4 regions of the Marinomonas posidonica IVIA-Po-181 genome follow, and region 1 is predicted to be linked to each of the others. Evidence: predicted binding sites of a transcription regulator. Region 1 holds the regulator's gene; each other region holds the start of a gene.
What was found. The regulator sigma-54, encoded in region 1, starts transcription at its own class of promoters, with help from an activator protein. The targets are predictions, from matches to a motif close to TGGCACNNNNNTTGCTNT.
Positions count from the first base shown of each region.

Region 2: MAR181_RS06315 (ANTAR domain-containing response regulator) is a predicted target of sigma-54. The motif match lies at 1,257-1,274, and genes of this name have one in related genera.
Region 3: glnK (P-II family nitrogen regulator) is a predicted target of sigma-54. The motif match lies at 1,157-1,174, and genes of this name have one in related genera.
Region 4: glnT (type III glutamate--ammonia ligase) is a predicted target of sigma-54. The motif match lies at 1,022-1,039, and genes of this name have one in related genera.

Region 1 is NC_015559.1:2,150,332-2,152,536, reverse strand. Features, by position in the region: gene ptsN (PTS IIA-like nitrogen regulatory protein PtsN) at 1-419, opposite strand, end outside; gene MAR181_RS10100 (RNA polymerase factor sigma-54) at 436-1,926, opposite strand; gene lptB (LPS export ABC transporter ATP-binding protein) at 2,002-2,205, opposite strand, start outside.
Region 2 is NC_015559.1:1,342,557-1,344,761, forward strand. Features, by position in the region: gene MAR181_RS06305 (HlyD family type I secretion periplasmic adaptor subunit) at 1-326, shown strand, start outside; gene MAR181_RS18460 (response regulator transcription factor) at 433-1,068, shown strand; gene MAR181_RS06315 (ANTAR domain-containing response regulator) at 1,314-1,919, shown strand; gene MAR181_RS06320 (CmpA/NrtA family ABC transporter substrate-binding protein) at 1,916-2,205, shown strand, end outside.
Region 3 is NC_015559.1:583,769-585,973, forward strand. Features, by position in the region: gene MAR181_RS02635 (ammonium transporter) at 1-725, opposite strand, end outside; gene glnK (P-II family nitrogen regulator) at 763-1,101, opposite strand; gene MAR181_RS02645 (accessory factor UbiK family protein) at 1,579-1,818, shown strand; gene MAR181_RS02650 (TIGR02450 family Trp-rich protein) at 1,821-2,042, opposite strand; gene MAR181_RS02655 (YifB family Mg chelatase-like AAA ATPase) at 2,171-2,205, shown strand, end outside.
Region 4 is NC_015559.1:2,772,720-2,774,924, reverse strand. Features, by position in the region: gene MAR181_RS12790 (helix-turn-helix domain-containing protein) at 250-852, opposite strand; gene glnT (type III glutamate--ammonia ligase) at 1,227-2,205, shown strand, end outside.

The DNA of each region.
Region 1 (2,205 bases):
TCTTCATTACTCTGTGCGGCACGCAGCTTGGCTAAAGCGTCTGGTGACTGAGCTAATTCAGCAATTTGTGCCAAGGTAGATAAATGATGATCGCATTCATTCGGAGGTACGATGAGGGCAAAAATCAAATCCACAGGCTGTTTATCAATTGAATCAAAGTCGATAGGTGTTTGTAACGACATCACCACGATCGCAGTATGATTGGCGGATTCCAAGCGACAATGAGGAATGGCAATGCCATTACCAATGCCTGTACTGCCTAATTTTTCACGGCCTAATAACGCGTCATACACAGCTTCATTGTCGCAGTGCAAGCGATTGGAGGTGATCTCGGCTAAGCTTTCTAGAACGCGCTTTTTGCTGACAATGTCTTGTTTGGCAAGTACGAGTTCGGCTTTTACTAGTGAGTTTAATGGCATGATAACTTTATACCTGTTAAATCAATCTTTTACGTTCATTTGAAGGAGGGATGTTCATCGCCTCTCGATATTTTGCAACGGTTCGTCGTGCAACTTGAATGCCTTGATCGGCTAAAATGGTGGCCAATTTGTTATCGCTTAACGGTTTTTTAGCAGGTTCATCGGCGACCAACTTTTTAATCATAGCTCGAATCGCGGTGGAAGAACATTCGCCACCAGAAGCGGTGTTTACATGGCTGGAGAAGAAGAATTTCAGCTCAAAAATGCCTTTTGGTGTGTGCATATATTTTTGCGTGGTGACACGTGAGATCGTTGATTCGTGCATCCCAACTTCTTCCGCAACATCATGAAGAACCATGGGTTTCATGGCTTCTTCACCTAATTCAAAGAAATCAATTTGTCGACTGACAATGCAGCTAGCGACTTTTAACAGTGTTTCATTACGGCTTTGTAAACTCTTCATGAACCATTTGGCTTCTTGTAGAGAGTTTTTAATATAGCTGACATCTTCTGCCGTTGACGCGGTATTTGCCATGGCAGAGTAGGTTTCATTGATTTTAATAGGTGGTAAAGCGTCGTTATTTAACTCAACCTGCCAGGTGCCGTTGCGTTTTTTGACTGAAACATCAGGAATCACATAATCCGTATCGTCTTCATCGATGGCGGAGCCAGGTCGAGGGTTAAGTTGTTGGATTAGATGAATGACTTCTTTTAACGCTTCGTCTTTTAGCTTGGTTTTGCGACTTAGTTGGACAAAGTCTCGGCTGCCTAAAAGAGGTAGATAATGGCTAATCAGATTTTGTGTGCTTTTATAAAGAGGGTGATCCTGAAACGCTTCAAATTGAACCAGTAGGCAATCGCGTAGGTCGGTTGAGCATACGCCAATAGGATCAAACCTTTGTAATCTGTGTTGTACGGCGTGAATCTCATCTAGCTCGAGCTCTTCAAGGTCCAAGCTTAAAGATTCTAAAATGTCTTCTAGCGTGGTGCTTAAATACCCATCGGGTTGAACACAATCCACAATAGCGTAAGCAATTTCCAGGTCTCGATCGGACATGTGAGTGAGGTTCAATTGCCAGATCAAATGGTCTTGAATGCTTTCAGCCGGGGCGTTGCGGCTTTCGAAGTCCATTTCATTGTCAAAACTATTGGAATCACTGACCGCCGCAGAACTTTGATAAGTGTCATCCCAATTACTATCAATGGAGAGTTCTTCAGGGATGCTTTCTGTCCACTCGGATTCTAAACGTGCTTCTTCGCCTGATTCATTATCATTGAGATTGTTGTCCTTATTGGTTTCGGTGTCCGTTTTTGCTTCAATGCTAGTGGGAAGTTCAGGCGATGTGGTTTCGTCATCGTCTAGCTCGAGTAATGGATTAGATTCAAGAAATTCGTGAATTTCCTGCTTTAAATCCAGCGTCGAAAGCTGCAGCAAGCGAATGGCTTGCTGCAGTTGTGGGGTCATGGTTAATTGTTGACCGAGCTTTAGCTGTAAAGACTGCTTCATGGAGCAACTCTGTCTGTTTTATTAAATTGGAACGAGTTATGCATACTACTCCCTTTCTACAACAATGATAAGGGGTTACAGGCGGAAGTCGTCGCCTAAATAGACTTTTTTCACTTGTTCGTTATTGATAATGTCGCTGGCTTCACCAGAGGCAATGATATAACCGTTGCCTACGATATAGGCTTTATCGCAAATGTCCAAGGTTTCTCGAACATTGTGATCGGTAATTAAAACGCCAATGCCGCTGTCCTGTAAATGTTTAATAATGAGTTTGATATC
Region 2 (2,205 bases), 810 kb from region 1:
AGGTGCGTCCAGAAAACATTGGTTTTATTCAACCGGATTTGCCCGCCGTAGTGAAATTGTCCGCTTACGACTTTGCTATTTTTGGTGGATTGGATGGCACAGTTGAAAATATTAGTGCGGACACCATTCTTGATGAAGAAGGGAACAGTTTTTATCTAGTGCGAGTGAGGACAGACAAGAACTTTTTGGGTACTAAGGAAGCGCCTTTGCCAATTATTCCCGGTATGCAATCCAGTGTGGACATTATTACTGGGAAAAAGACCTTATTGGATTATTTATTGAAGCCGATTCTGAAAGCCAAGCAGAATGCACTTCGTGAGAGATGATTACAAAAAAATTAGTTTTCATCTTATTGTGATAACAAATGTTAACAACCATATTTTATAAGCTAGATACAATGTCTGCGATGTAACAAACTTAACGAGATTGATTTTGAAGATTTTGTGTTGGAATACAGACGATGCTGTTTGGGCGCATTGGCTAAAAATTGTCCCAGCCATTGCTGAGCTTGTCCGTGTTGACAGCTTAGAGGCGTCACGTCGTGCGCTGATTGAGTCCCAACAAACATTTCAATACTGCTTTGTGTACTTAGCAGATGAGACATTTTCAAGCCAAGTGGAAGAGGTCGTCGCCTTAAAGTCTGAGTTTTTAGATCATAATATGGTGGTGTTTCCAAACCAAGCTAGTCAGCAAGCTGCATTACGTCTTTTCTCCATTGGTGTTAATGGTCAATGTGCTCCTTACATTGGGGAAGAGCAATTGTCTTTGGTGTTGTCGGTTATCGATTCGGGCGAAATCTGGGGTGGTAAAGCCTTTATTCAGCAATTAATTAGTCAATCAGCGGAACAAATCAATCAACCTTCTGTGCAAATGGATGGTTTGTCTGAGCGCGAAATGGACGTGGCGCGTTATATCGCAGAAGGGCTTTCGAATAAACAGGTGGCAACTCAAATGGCCATCACCGAAAGGACAGTGAAAGCCCACCTTACGTCTATTTTCAAAAAAACAGAGACTCGTGATCGTCTTGCTTTAGCATTAAAAGCAAAAAGTCATTTTTTAGTGCAGTGATACTTTCCAAATGAAAAGGTGCACCGGTTTTGCGCCTTTTTTTAACGTTTTTCCCTTCTTACTGTGTTGTATTCCACATAATGTCGCTCTTTTTGCGTTTGGTTATGCTCCGACATGAATACTTATCTTATCTGTTAAGCCATATATCAGCCTTATTTCAGTTAGATTTTTTTGTTTATGTACCTTAGTGGCGCATATATTGCTTCATACATTGAAATTCAGCTTGTATAGGTAGAGAGTGCACCATGTCTGCGCCCCCAAAGAATGAATTAACCGTAATGTTGGTTGATAATGAACCTGCCCGAGCGGCGATTGTTGAACAAGCTATGTTAGATAGTGGCTATCGTGTTATTCGTCGCCTAGAAAATGCGCTGAATTTAAGCCAAGCGGTAATGGAATGTCAGCCTGATATGGTGATCATTGATATTGAATCCCCTGATCGAGATATGTTGGAGAATATGTCTCGTCTCACACAAGATAACCCAAGACCCATTGTGATGTTTGCTGAAGAAGACGACTCAAGACATGTTGAAGCAGCGATTCGTGCAGGGGTTAGTGCTTATGTTGTCGACGGAGTAAACAGCGGCAGTGTAAAGGCGATTTTACAAGTTGCAATCGCGCGTTTTAGGGAGTTTCATGCACTGCGATCAGAACTTGAAACAGTAAAAACTCAGTTGGAAGATCGTAAGCTAATTGATAAAGCAAAAGGGTTGATTATGAAGCATCAACAGTGTGATGAGCCCGCGGCTTATCAGGCCCTCAGAAAATTAGCGATGGATCGCAGTCAGAGAATGACAGAAGTGGCTCGTAATATCATTTCAGTGATGGAAATTATGGAGGCTTCTAAATGACTTCAACGGTAAATAATTCTTTAGAATCCCAACAAGCGGTGCGTATCGGCTTTATTCCCTTAATTGATTGTGCGCCTTTTGTTATAGCAAAAGAGAAAGGTTTTTTTGCCGACGAAGGGGTTGCTGTTGCGTTATCAAAAGAAGCTTCTTGGGCCAGTATTCGCGATAAAGTAACGTTTAATATTTTGCAGGGTGCACATATGTTGGCATCCATGCCAATTGCCGCCAGTCTTGGTGTAGGGACATTAAAAACTGCCATGCAAACCAGTTTTACTGTGAGTCACAA
Region 3 (2,205 bases), 1.6 Mb from region 1:
AATACAGAACCACCGTTGAAACCGAACCAACCCATCCAAAGGATGAATGTACCTAGTGTCGCTAGAGGTAGGTTAGCACCAGGAATGGCACGTACTTCACCGTTAGGACCGTATTTGCCTTTACGAGCACCTAGTACAAGGACACCAGCAAGGGCTGCTGCTGCACCCGCCATGTGAACGATACCAGAACCAGCAAAGTCAGAGAAACCTAAGTCACCTAGGTTGAACATACCGAATACATCGTTGCCGCCCCAAGTCCAAGAACCTTCCATTGGGTAGATGAACGCTGTCATTACCACCGCGAAGATTAGGAAAGACCATAGTTTCATACGCTCAGCAACTGCACCCGAAACGATAGACATAGCCGTTGCTACGAATACCACTTGGAAGAAGAAGTCAGAAGCGCCAGAGTAGATAGAACCGCCTTCAAAACCGCCATCACGGCCAGCAAAGTCAGTTAGAGTAGAAGCAACGTCTACATCTTGAATACCCGTTAGGAACCAAGTACCGCCGTACATGATTGAGTAACCACAAACTAGGTACATGATACAAGAGATCGCAAATAGCGCGACGTTCTTTGTTAGGATTTCAGTGGTGTTTTTAGCTCGTACTAAACCCGCTTCCAACATGGCAAATCCAGCTGCCATCCACATAACCAGTGCACCACACACCAAGAAGTAGAAGGTGTCCATGGCATATTGTAAGTGAAAAATTTGATCTTGCATGTTTCGCCCCCCTAAAGGCTAAAATATTCGAACCGTATTAAACGGCTTCTACGCCAGTTTCGCCGGTACGAATACGAACCGCTTGCTCAAGGTTAACGATAAAGATTTTACCGTCGCCGATTTTGCCAGTATTTGCAGCACCACTAATGGCTTCAACCACTTGGTCTGTCATATCGTCTGCAATGGCTAGCTCGATTTTTACCTTAGGTAGAAAGTCCACAACGTATTCCGCGCCGCGGTATAGTTCTGTGTGGCCTTTTTGACGTCCGAACCCTTTCACTTCTGTTACTGTGATGCCTTGAACACCGATTTCAGAAAGCGCTTCTCGAACATCATCGAGTTTAAATGGCTTGATGATGGCAGTAATAAGCTTCATACCCACTGTCTCCTTTAAAAGTCAGTTTTATTGTCGTATCGCAGGTAGATGTCTATATTCAATATGCGTGCCATCTCTTCAACAGTCCAAGCGGCAAGGGCTTTGTAAGGATTTTGTCGGCTTATTGAAATTAAAAAGGGCATGAAATGAATTGATTTAGTGCAGCATATTGGGGTGCACTAAACGTGTACTGCCTCAAATTGGTGCGAAAAATCATCCATAAAATGACATTATCACTTTTTGTCACTCTATCTACTTGCTCCCAATAAAGAAATAGAGGTTAGCGGGATCAACTAGCTGGGGGTGTATAATTCCTTTGAATGATAACTAAATGGTCAAAATCAATTTGTCATCGCACAAAAAGAAGGCGTGAATGAATTCATCACTGAGCTTGTTTGTACCTTTACTCGACCACTATACTAAGCAAATTATCGGTATTTAATTAACCAAGCCCTATTGGGGAGCAATGAGAGTAAAATGATTGATCAATTTATTAAACAATTAGGCACTGGTTTGGAGCAGGCAGTGGAAACCTTAGGTAAGTTGCCGAAAGAAGAAATTCAAGCCCAATTGCATCAAGTGGCGCAAACCACCTTAAGTAAAATGGACTTAGTGACCCGTGAAGAGTTTGAAGTACAGGCAGCGATGTTGGCCAAATACCGAGAGAAACTAACGGCTTTGGAAACGCGTTTGGCGGAATTGGAAAAAGATCAATAAGCTTACTTCCAGCCTTGTTGCCACCGTTCCGTTGAGCAAAGGGATTGCCAAGGTAATCTATATTGTTGGTGATTGATAACGGCCTCCAATACACATTCGATTACCTTGTCGTCTTCATCATGGATGAGTTTTGTCACAATAAAGTGCTTTTCTCTTTGTTGTGGTGAATTGGATGTCCATTTAGACAGTAATAATTTATTCGGGTTAATTTGATGCTTTGGCATGTTTCACCTTGTTAATCCGTTATTGTTAACTTGTTGTTCTAAAAGTAAGAACCACCTATTAGATATACGTGAAAAACGCTGAGTTAGATGACTTAGCGAGAACATTATCAAACGATCAAGGAGTGATCATGAGTTTAGCGACTATCTACAGTCGCGCCCGTGT
Region 4 (2,205 bases), 620 kb from region 1:
TACCGCGTACTGCGTCCGCCAGATTCGGATCGAATCAAACAACCTTGTTCAACTAAAGCCGCAAGATGGCGTGTTGCGGTTGGTTTACTATTAATCACATCAAAAGGTTATAAAAGTCATCTCGGGATAGCAGAGATCAGCCGTTCGAATCGCTTGTTATACGAAATATTAAAGCCCCGATCTTTTATAGGCGGGGCTTTTGTGTTTGAAAAGAGCTTCTAAAGGGCTGCACATTGTAGAGCAGGCAGATTACTCATTTTTATTGTCATGCATGATAAAGGACAAGAGTTTGATTGGGACTTGTTCCAGTACCTCTGGGCCATGGGGGACTTCTGCATCAAATGATAAAGAGTCGCCAGCTTGCATGTTATATAGGTGGTTGCCGTGACGGTAGAGTATTTGACCTTCCAGCAGGTAAATGAATTCTTGTCCTGGGTGCGAGAAGGTAGGAAACACTTCACTGGCATCATCCATGGTAATTAAGAAAGGTTCATAGAGTTGCTTTTTGCCGCGACTGTAACTGAGCAGCTGATAGGTATGGCCTTTTTCGGTTCCTCTGCGAACCACTTCCATGCCTTGGCCGGATTTGGTGAGAAGAGCGCCACCTTCAGGTCGATCATAGTCGGCAAATAATTGTGAAATGGATAAACCAATGGCGTCGCAAAGACGGCTAAGGGTATCAAGGCTTGTGGAAACTTGGGCATTTTCGATTTTACTGACCATGCCTTGGCTTAATTTTGCGATGCGTGCGACGTCCGTGATTTTTAAATCTTGGGCGACACGTCGACGTCTTACGTGCATCGCAATGTATTCCTCAAGCTTTAATTTAGGCGATGAGTCTCTTGTAATCACTATTTCGCCCTCATTTAGAGCGATTGCGTGCCTGGATGGTGCGTTTTTCTTCATTGCCCTTGAATTTCCTACCTGCATTTCATGGATATCATTTTAACAGGATGATTTTAGATCATAAAAATCAAAATCTTACACTATTAGGAAAAAAAAATTCCTAAAAATCAATTTTTGGCAAACTTGTTGCTTTCCTATTGGGAAATAAATTTTCCCTTAAGGAATATTTTATTTCTATCATAGTCGATGAGTTTGAATTTAGGAAAGGGTATCTAGGGCAGTCACTCATACTGTTAGCAACAATGCTTGATGCCTTTCTCATTTTTAACCCTGATCGATTGGAATATTCATTAAGTTCACTATGAGTAAGGAGATCAGCAATGCAATCTGATGCAGTAGAAGGCTTTCTTAACGAACATCACATCAAATATGTTTTAGCGCAGTTTGTGGATATTCATGGCGTTGCAAAAACCAAATCTGTGCCCGCCAAAAATATTTTTGATGTGGTGGAAAAGGGGGCTGGTTTTGCTGGTTTCGCTGTGAGTGGTTTAGCAATGGAGCCTCATGGACCTGACTTTTTGGCTCGTGGTGATCTGTCGACCTTAAGCATTGTCCCTTGGCAGCCAGGTTACGCAAGATTGGCTTGTGATGGTTATGTGAATGATGAACCTCATCCATACTGTTCTCGTGTGGTGTTAAAAAATCAAATCAAACGCTTAGAAGCGAAAGGTTGGACATTAAACACGGGTCTTGAGCCGGAATTTTATTTGTTCAAAAAAGGCGAGTATGGCGAGCTACTTCCAGTGGATGACTCCGATACGCTTGCTAAGCCTTGTTATGACTATAAAGGGCTGTCTCGTTCTCGAGAGTTCCTAGAGCGTTTGGTTGAGTCATTGCAAGCGGTCGATTTTGATGTCTACCAAATTGATCACGAAGATGCGAATGGTCAGTTCGAAATTAACTATACCTATGGCGATGCCCTTGAATCCGCAGATCGCTTTACCTTTGTTCGTATGGCCGCTGGTGAAATTGCAAATGACATGGGGATGATTTGTTCTTTCATGCCGAAACCAGCGCCTGATAAAACTGGTAATGGCATGCATTTCCATTTATCCATCACAGATGAATCAGGTAAAAACTTATTCAATGATGATAGTGATAAAAATGGCATGGGCCTTTCAAAATTGGCATATCACTTTACAGCTGGGATTTTGGCACACGCTAAAGCGATTTGTGCTTTTGCGGCGCCGACAGTGAATTCCTACAAGCGCTTAGTGGTTGGCGGGAACAGCTCCGGCGCGACTTGGGCACCAGCCTATGTATGCTACGGCGACAATAACCGTTCGGCATTGGTTCGTG